Regions from separate parts of the Komagataeibacter saccharivorans genome, predicted to be linked through region 1. Evidence: predicted binding sites of a transcription regulator. Region 1 holds the regulator's gene; the other holds the start of a gene.

What was found. The regulator LexA, encoded in region 1, represses DNA repair genes until DNA is damaged. The targets are predictions, from matches to a motif close to TGTTCTANNTANGTTC.
Region 2: a site for LexA is predicted at 1,843-1,858, ahead of recA (recombinase RecA). Genes of this name have one in related genera too.

What each region holds. Positions count from the first base shown of each region.
Region 1 is NZ_CP036404.1:800,035-804,459, reverse strand. Features, by position in the region: gene KSAC_RS03495 (FtsB family cell division protein) at 1-314, shown strand, start outside; gene rpmG (50S ribosomal protein L33) at 406-573, opposite strand; gene KSAC_RS03485 (molybdopterin molybdotransferase MoeA) at 732-1,937, shown strand; gene lexA (transcriptional repressor LexA) at 2,056-2,736, shown strand; gene bioD (dethiobiotin synthase) at 2,730-4,136, opposite strand; gene KSAC_RS03470 (alpha/beta fold hydrolase) at 4,133-4,425, opposite strand, start outside.
Region 2 is NZ_CP036404.1:2,637,293-2,641,717, forward strand. Features, by position in the region: gene KSAC_RS12155 (DsbA family protein) at 1-119, opposite strand, end outside; gene KSAC_RS12160 (gamma-glutamyltransferase) at 359-1,780, shown strand; gene recA (recombinase RecA) at 1,963-3,009, shown strand; gene KSAC_RS12170 (hypothetical protein) at 3,111-3,482, shown strand; gene KSAC_RS12175 (glycerate kinase type-2 family protein) at 3,479-4,425, opposite strand, start outside.

The DNA.
Region 1 (4,425 bases):
TTGTTAGGCGTGTAATCAGGGCCACGATTCCCCCTGCCCTGTTTATCGGGCTTACGGCATATTTTGGCTGGAACGTCATGCGCGGCGAACATGGCCTGCACAGCTATGCCGCGCAGTTGCATCTGCTTGATGAAGCCCGGTCCGCCCAGCACGATGCCAAGGCCGAACAGGAAGTCTGGCTGCGGCGCGTGCGCGGGCTGAAGGAAGGCGCGCTGGATGTCGATCTTCTGGATGAACGTGCGCGCACCATGCAGAACCTTGCCCGGCAGGACGAAATTGTCGTGCCCTACGGGGAACATAACCACCTGTACTGACATGGCCCGCACATGACATGCAGGACATGCAGGCATGAAAAAACCCCGGTCGTTTCCGCCGGGGTTTTTTCGTTTCCGCCGGAGCGGAAGATTATTTGATCTTCGCTTCGCGGAAGGCCACGTGCTTGCGCGCAACGGGATCGTATTTGCGCATTTCCATCTTGCCGGTCTGGGCACGGGCGTTCTTCTTGGTCACGTAGAAGTAGCCGGTGTCCGCCGTGGAAACGAGCTTGATTTGAATCGTGTTGGTCTTGGCCATGATATCCTCAGCACTGCTCCGCCGCTGCTGGAACATTCAGGTGCAGCAGTGGTTCAAGTTGGCGGAAAATGCGCATACACAAGGCTGAGGTCAAGCTCTAAGACCAATATTTCTGTTTAAATTCGCCCCGGACGGGTAAAAAAGGAGTGCAGTGCACGATGTTGAGCGTCTCCGAAGCGCGTGAACGGATTCTTCAGGGGGTATTTCCCCTCCCGGCGGAGGTCGTGGCCCTGACTGATGCGTGTGGACGCGTAAGTGCTGCCCCGCTGGCCGCGCGCCTGTCCAATCCGCCAGCCGATGTATCCGCCATGGATGGCTATGCCGTGCGCGCTGCTGATCTTTCCACCGGTGGGGCGACGCTTGAATGTGTCGCCGAAGCGCCTGCCGGGCATCCCGTAGCCACCACGATCGGTCAGGGCCAGTGTGTCCGTATATTCACCGGCAGCGTCATGCCCGCCGGGACGGATGCCGTGCTGATACAGGAAAATGCACAGGTGGATGGGCGTGCCGTCACGACCGGGCATGTTATCGCGCCGGGGACGTTCGTGCGGCGCAGGGGGCAGGATTTCGCGCAGGGGCAGGTTGTCATTCCCGCCGGGCGCAGGCTGTCCGCACGTGATATCGGCCTTGCCGCGGCTGCAAACCATCCCTGGGTGGAGGTCACACGCCGCCCCCGCGTGGCCATTGCCGCCACGGGGGATGAACTGCTGCTGCCCGGCAGCACGCTGGCGGCAGGCCAGATTGCCAATTCCAGCACCCCCATGCTGGCCGCCCTGCTGCGTCAGGCCGGTGCCGAGCCGGTCATGCTGCCCGTGCTGCGGGATAATATGAGCGACCTTGCGACCCTTGAGCGGATGGTGGATGGCGTGGATATGCTCATAACCACCGGGGGTGCCAGCGTCGGCAGTCACGATCTGGTGCGTCGGGGGCTGGAACAGGTCGGGCTGAAAACCGATTTCTGGAAAATTGCCATGCGGCCGGGTCGCCCGCTCATGTCCGGCCATCTGGGGCGCCTGCCTTTCATCGGCCTGCCGGGCAATCCGGTGGCCGCGTTCGTCTGTACCGTCGTGTTCGTCCTGCCTGCCCTGCGGCGCATGGCCGGGCTGGACAATGCGGTTGAGCCGCCACAGCGTGCGGTTCTGGGCGTTGATCTGCCGGAAAATGACTGGCGCATGGATTTCCTGCGCAGCAGCCTCACACATGATGGGCAGGGCCAGCAGATCGCCACCCCTTTCCCCGTTCAGGATTCAGCCATGCTGCATATACTGGCCGACAGTCAGGCGCTGGTGCTGCGCGCGCCGCACGCACCGCCTGCCCGGGCGGGTGATATGTGCGAGATCATCCGCATTGATCAGGGGTTGTAACAGGCGGGATCGCAGTTGACGGGGCGGATGGAACCAATATAGAACATGGAAACAGGTTTTTGGTTTGTTCCAGCTTCTTCCCGCCTTGGAACGCGCCCACGGCAAAAGGACATGTGGCATGCTCACGAAAAAACAACATGAGCTTTTGCTATTTATTGACGGCCATTTGCGTAGGACGGGATTCTCGCCCTCCTTCGATGAAATGAAGGATGCGCTTGGCCTGCGTTCCAAATCGGGTATCCACCGCCTGATTTCAGCGCTGGAGGAACGGGGATTCCTCCACCGCAGGCATCATCGTGCCCGGGCGCTGGAAATCCTGCGCCTGCCGGATATCGAGCCGCCGCCGGTCCGTAAGCCGGTCGACCCGCCCGCACCCGGCGGCCCGGCGGTGCCATCTGCCGCAGTCATCGCAGGCATGGTTGAACTGCCCTTTGTCGGACGGATCGCGGCAGGTAACCCGATCGAAGCCATCAACGCCAGTACAACCCATATCGTTGTGCCTGCCAGCCTTATGAGCAAGGCCAGCGACCATTACGCGCTGGAGGTTACCGGGGATTCGATGGAGGACGCGGGAATACTCGATGGCGATACGGTCATCATCCGCGCACAGGCACAGGCCAGTGACGGTCAGATTGCCGTGGCCCTGATCGATGGGGAGGAAGTGACCCTCAAACGGGTGCGGCATCAGGGCGATGAAATCGCGTTGATCCCGGCCAACACCCGCTATGAGACACGGACCCTGCCTGCCAGTCGTGTCAGCATACAGGGTACCCTTGCGGGTCTTATGCGACGTTACTGAACACTGCCCGTCACGTCAGTCCACGATGGTATATGGGTGGCCAGTTGTCTTATGGCATCCGGCCCCATGGGATCGGTTGGGGGCAGTTCTGCCAGAATACGCACCTGCCCATGGCGTTCGATGGCATTACGGCCAATCGGTTCGGGTGGCCCGTTCAGGATTACGCCCAGTACGCGCACTCCGCGTGTCCGTAGTGCTGCGAGACTGAGCAGTGTGTGATTGATCGTGCCAAGCTGGCTGCGGGCCACCAGTACCACAGGCAGCGCAAGACGGACCATAAGGTCGATCATCAGGTAATTTTCGGCAATGGGTACGAACACGCCCCCTGCCCCTTCAACCACCAGCGGTCCACGGGCGGCGTCATGGGGGGGCAACCCTATGTCGGTCGGATTGATGCGGGTATGGGCCTGCCGTGCTGCATCTTCCGGGGACAGGGAAGCACCGAACGTGGCCGCAGGCGGATACAGCCGCGCCGCGTCGATACCGGACAGGGCACGTATGGTCGTACTGTCTGATGGGGCATCATCCGTGCCGCTTTGCAGGGGCTTCCAGTAGGCGGCACCCCATGCCCGCACCAGTGTGGCGGCGGTAACGGTCTTGCCCACATCCGTATCCGTACCGGTTACGAATACACCTGGCCACAGGGCACGTCGGAACTGTCCGTAAGCGACATGATACGAAACGGCGAAGGGATCATTGCTGTGCGCTGCTGCCAGAACGCGGCGTAGCTGACTACCCGTTGCCGGTGGGTGATCGGTATGGCTGGCCCCGATGGCCGCCAGTTCGCGCACGAATTCCAGTGGTGATGCGGGGCTATCCACTATTTCCGCTTCCTGCCAAAGCCCTGCGCCGGAAAGCGGCCACTCCTCATGCAGGGTGGCAAGGGGGGGATAGGAAGGAACCGGGCAGGTCACGCCAGCCCGTGCATAGGCGTCCCGCCATTGCCGGAAGCTGCCTGCGCATAAGGTGGCAAAAGCCATCTGGCCATCGGGTGCAAGCAGCGATGCAAGCAGATCCAGCGTCCGGGCCCGGTTTTCAAACCACTGCATGGCCAGACTTGAGCATATCAGGTCGAACGGGCCGGTCAGGTCGGGCTGTTCCGCATCCATGCGGTGCAGTGTCAGCCGTTCCCTGTCCGGAATTCGTGCCGCCAGACGCGCCAGCATGCCCGGTGCGATGTCCGTGGCGGTGATATGGGCATCAGGGAACAGGCGTAGCAGTTCCCGCGTCAGGAATCCGGTGCCGCAACCGATTTCCAGAATACGTAGCGGCGTAGCATGAGCGCAGGATCGGGCAATGCGTCGGGCAAGTTCTCCTGCTGCAATACGCTGGACACGCGCAGCCTGATCGTAGTCCCGTGCCGCGTCAAAACGGGCGGCGATGCTTTCCTTGCGGGTCATGGTGCGGTTATCCGTTGGGTCAGGGCCGTAATTTCGCGCACGCAGTCGGCCGTGTGGGTCAGGGGTAGCAGATGTCCGCCTTCCTGCCATTGGATGGGGTGTGCAGCCTTACCGGAAAAGCAGGCCCGCGTCAGTGATGGTGGGGCGATGGCATCCTGCGTTCCGGCCATGATGTGGATGGGACATGCCAGATTTGTCAGGTCATCCCGGCAATCCATGTCCATAAGCATTTTCAGGCCCGTTTCCAGTCGGCCCTGTTCGATATGCGCTGGCAGGGGCGTTTCAATGT
Region 2 (4,425 bases), 1.3 Mb from region 1:
GTGGTGTCAGCCGCCACGGCGCGCGGTGCATCGGCAGGCATGGCCATGGCCATTGCCCCGGCGGCCAGCACGGCGTGCAGCAGGCGTGGACGGGGCAGGCGTGGGGAAATGGAAGTCACGGGTTTGCTCCGTTGTCATGTCGGGATAGGGTGTCTGTAGAGGATCGGGCACAGGAAAGGAATGGCCATGCGGACGCAAGGGGGGCATCGCTGTTGCCGATGGCCCGTAAGGCCGCTAAGTCGTGAATACCTGCCACGATCACGCGGTCGCGTGCGCGTGGTTCACCGATAAAGCCGACCTGCCCCATGGAGAAGCGTGCGTGCCTGAGCATTCGATAACACCTTTTGCCCGTCGATCCATGCGTGCGGCATTGTCGGCTGTTCTGGCCATTTCCGTCACGGGCTGTTCCCTTCAGCGCTACTCGCCGGTCAAGCTGGTCTCCCATATGTTTGGCCCGTCGCCGGGGGCGCTGATCGGAACGGTTTCCGCTGATGAGCCGGAGGCAACGCTGGTCGGGCGTGATATCCTCCAGCGCGGTGGCAATGCGGCGGATGCGGCAACGGCCATGGGCATGGCGCTGGCTGTCACCCTGCCTTCGCGTGCGTCGCTGGGGTCGGGCGGGGCGTGTCTGGCCTACCGGCCGGGCGATCAGAACGGTGGCCGCGCCTTCATGTTCATGCCTGTCGCGGGCACGGTGGCTGCGCCCAACATGCCGCTTGCGGATCGTCCCGCCGCCGTGCCGATGCTGGCACGCGGGCTTTACCTCATGCACCTGCAATATGGTTCGGCTGCGTTTTCTGAACTGCTGCCCAACGCGATTACGCTGGCATCGAACGGGATCAATGTCAGCCGCCAGCTTGCCAGTGACCTTGCCGCGGTGCAGGTGCCGCTGCTGGCTGATCCTGGTGTGCGGGCGGTGTTCAGCCGTTCGGATGGCAAGGCGCTGGCGGAAGGTGATGCGCTGGTGCAGACGCATCTGTCCGGTGCGCTGGACCAGATTCGCGCCATGGGCGTGGGCGATCTGTATAATGGCGCGCTGGGCCAGTCCTTTGTCGCGGGCAGTCAGGCCGCGGGTGGCGGGTTGCAGATATCCGACCTGCGGCAGTCGGTTCCTTCCGAACGGCTGCCACTGGTTGTCAGCCGTGGCGAAACCCAGATCGCCTTCCTGCCCCCGCCTGCTGATGGCGGGCTGGGCAGTGCGGTGGCCTATAGTGCTACTTCCACGTCCGATGCGATGCAGCGCGCACAGGCCAGCGTGGCCGCATGGCGCGCGCAGAACGGCAACCATGCGGGCGGCACCGGCGATGACCTGACCGCCCGCGCGCAGGCTTTCGTCAATGGCGGTGGCGGTTCGGGCGGTGGGCTGCCAGCCCTTCCGGCATCCACCTCGTTCACGGTGGTCGATCATGCAGGCATGGCGGTTGCGTGCAGCCTGAGCATGAACAACCTGTTTGGTACCGGGCGCATGGCGGGCAATACCGGCATCGTGCTGGGTGCGTCCCCCGCGCGCCTGCCGCAGCCGCTGATAACGGCTGCGATCGCCAGTCAGGGCCGTGCTTTCCGTGCCGTTGCCGCCGGGTCGGGCCAGAATGACGCCGCCGCCGCCGTGGGGATCGAGATGCACCAGATCATGGCGGGCCAGACGCCGGAGGTGCGTCCGGCCACAACGCAGGGCCGCGTCAATGCCATTTCCTGTCCGCAGGGCCTGCCGGGGGATGCGGCGACCTGCACCGCCGCGACCGACCCGCGCGGGGCTGGTCTGGCCATGGGGCCGCGCTAGGTCCTTACAGGTGGCGCGCGCCCCGGGTTTTATCGGGGGATGTCATGACGGGGCATTGTAAATGGTCCTGTTTTGTTCCATATTGACCTGCATGATGTATCGCCTGTCCCGTACAGGCGTTGCAGGGCAGGGTGCCCGTTCTCGGTTTCATCACCTTCATTAAGCACCAGGGTAGGCAGGCTATGGCACAGGCTCCGGGTATAGATAAAAGCAAGGCCCTGGAAGGGGCGTTGAGCCAGATCGAGCGCGCGTTCGGCAAGGGATCGATCATGCGCATGGGCGAACGGCCCAGCGAACAGGTGGATGTGATTTCCACCGGCTCGCTCGGGCTGGATATCGCGCTGGGCATTGGCGGCCTGCCGCGTGGCCGCATTGTCGAGATTTATGGCCCGGAAAGTTCGGGCAAGACCACGCTTGCGCTGCATGCCATTGCAGAGGCCCAGCGCAAGGGCGGCACCTGCGCCTTCATCGACGCCGAGCACGCGCTCGATCCCGGCTATGCGCGCAAGCTGGGCGTGGACGTGGACAACCTGCTGATCAGCCAGCCCGATGCGGGTGAGCAGGCGCTGGAAATCGCGGATACGCTGGTCCGTTCCGGCGCGGTTGACGTGCTGGTGGTGGACAGTGTGGCAGCCCTTGTGCCGCGCGCGGAACTTGAGGGCGACATGGGCGACAGCCATGTCGGCCTGCATGCCCGGCTTATGAGCCAGGCGCTGCGCAAGCTGACGGGGTCCGTCTCCCGCTCCAACACCATGATGATCTTCCTGAACCAGATCCGGTTGAAGATCGGCGTGATGTTCGGCAGTCCCGAGACGACGACGGGCGGCAACGCGCTGAAATTCTACGCTTCCGTGCGTATGGATATCCGCCGCATCGGCTCGATCAAGGACAAGGACGAGGTCACGGGCAACCAGACGCGCGTCAAGGTGGTCAAGAACAAGATGGCCCCGCCCTTCCGTCAGGTCGAATTCGACATCATGTATGGCGAAGGGATCAGCAAGGTTGGTGAACTGATCGACCTTGGGGTCAAGGCCGGCATCGTGGAAAAATCCGGTGCGTGGTTCTCCTGCGACAGCCAGCGCATCGGTCAGGGGCGCGAGAACGCGAAGCAGTTCCTGCGTGACCACCCCGAAATGGCGGCGGATATTGAACGCCGGGTGCGTGAACAGGCCGGTGTCGTGGCGGAAGCCATGCTGGTTGACCCCGGTGAGGAAGCCGCCGGGGACTGATCGCCCTTGGCCTGTGCCGTCATGGCGGGCTATCGTTCCACCCCCCGGTCTGCGTATCGGCCCGGGGGAGGGGAAATGAAGCGGGGATAAGGGCTGCCGGGATGAAACCGCGTCTTGCGATGATCGGATTGCTGGCCTGTCTTGCGTCCTGTAGCGCGGGACATGATGACAATAACGATCCGGCCGATGTGGATGAATCACCGCCACCCCTTGGCGGGGGGCATCATGTCGCCAGTGCGCGCGATGCGCTGCGTCCCCTGTCCAAGCGTCTGGCCCGCGTGCCCGATGATGATGACAGCCAGACCGAAGCCTATCATACCCCGCCTGATTCGGCTGCGATGCAGATGATCTCCTCCGGCTATGACGCCAATCAGGCGGGCGATGACGATGCGGCCGACAGTGATGACGGCAAGCATTTTGTCGTGCCGGACACGCAGGTCAGCTACGGGCGGCAGGGAAAATCCTCCAACTAGGTCACCAGTACTATCCGGATATCATTGACGTTGGTCAGCGTCGGGCCGGTCATGACCAGATCCCCGGTCTGCTGGAAAAGGCTGTAGCTGTCATGCGCGCGCAGGTAGGCGCGCGGGTCGCAGCCGAGCTTGCGGGCACGGGGCAGGGTATCGGGTGCGATGGTTGCGCCTGCCGCGTCCTCGGTGCCATCAATACCGTCACTATCGGCTGCAATGGCCCATATTCCTGCCTGTCCCTGCAGGGCGGTGGCCATGGCCAGCAGGAATTCCGTATTGCGGCCGCCCCGTCCCGGCGCAGGCCCCGCCGGGTTGATCGTAACCGTGGTCTCCCCGCCCGACAGGATTACGGCGGGGCCCGCCACCGGCAGGCCATGCAACCGGGCGCAGAGCGCAATCCCGGCCATGAATGTTCCCGCATCGCGGCTTTCGCCTTCCAGCGCATCCCCCAGTATCAGCGGTGCAAGACCGCATTCCCGCGCGGTTTCCGCTGCGGCTTCAAGCGCCATGAGCGGCGTTGAAATCAATGTATAACTGCATCCCGGCGCAGGTGCGCGTGCAGGGGTTGCCTGTGCCAGCACCGTCCGCACCGCCTGGGGGACGGGAATACCGTAATGGGCGAGGATGGACAGCGCGTCATCCGGTGTGGTGGGGTCCGCGACCGTAGGGCCGCTTGCGATGGTCAGCGGGTCATCCCCCGGCACGTCGCTTATGGCCAGTGTCACCACCCGCGCGGGGGCGGCGGCTGCGGCAAGGCCCCCACCCTTGATGACGGACAGGTGGCGGCGGACCACGTTCATGTCGTTTATGCTCGCCCCGGAATGCAGCAGGGCGCGGTTGATCGCGCGAATGTCATCCAGCGTAACCCCGGCCCGTGGCAGTTCCATCAGGGCCGATCCCCCGCCGGAAATCAGCGCGATGACCAGATCATCCTGCCCCAGCCCGC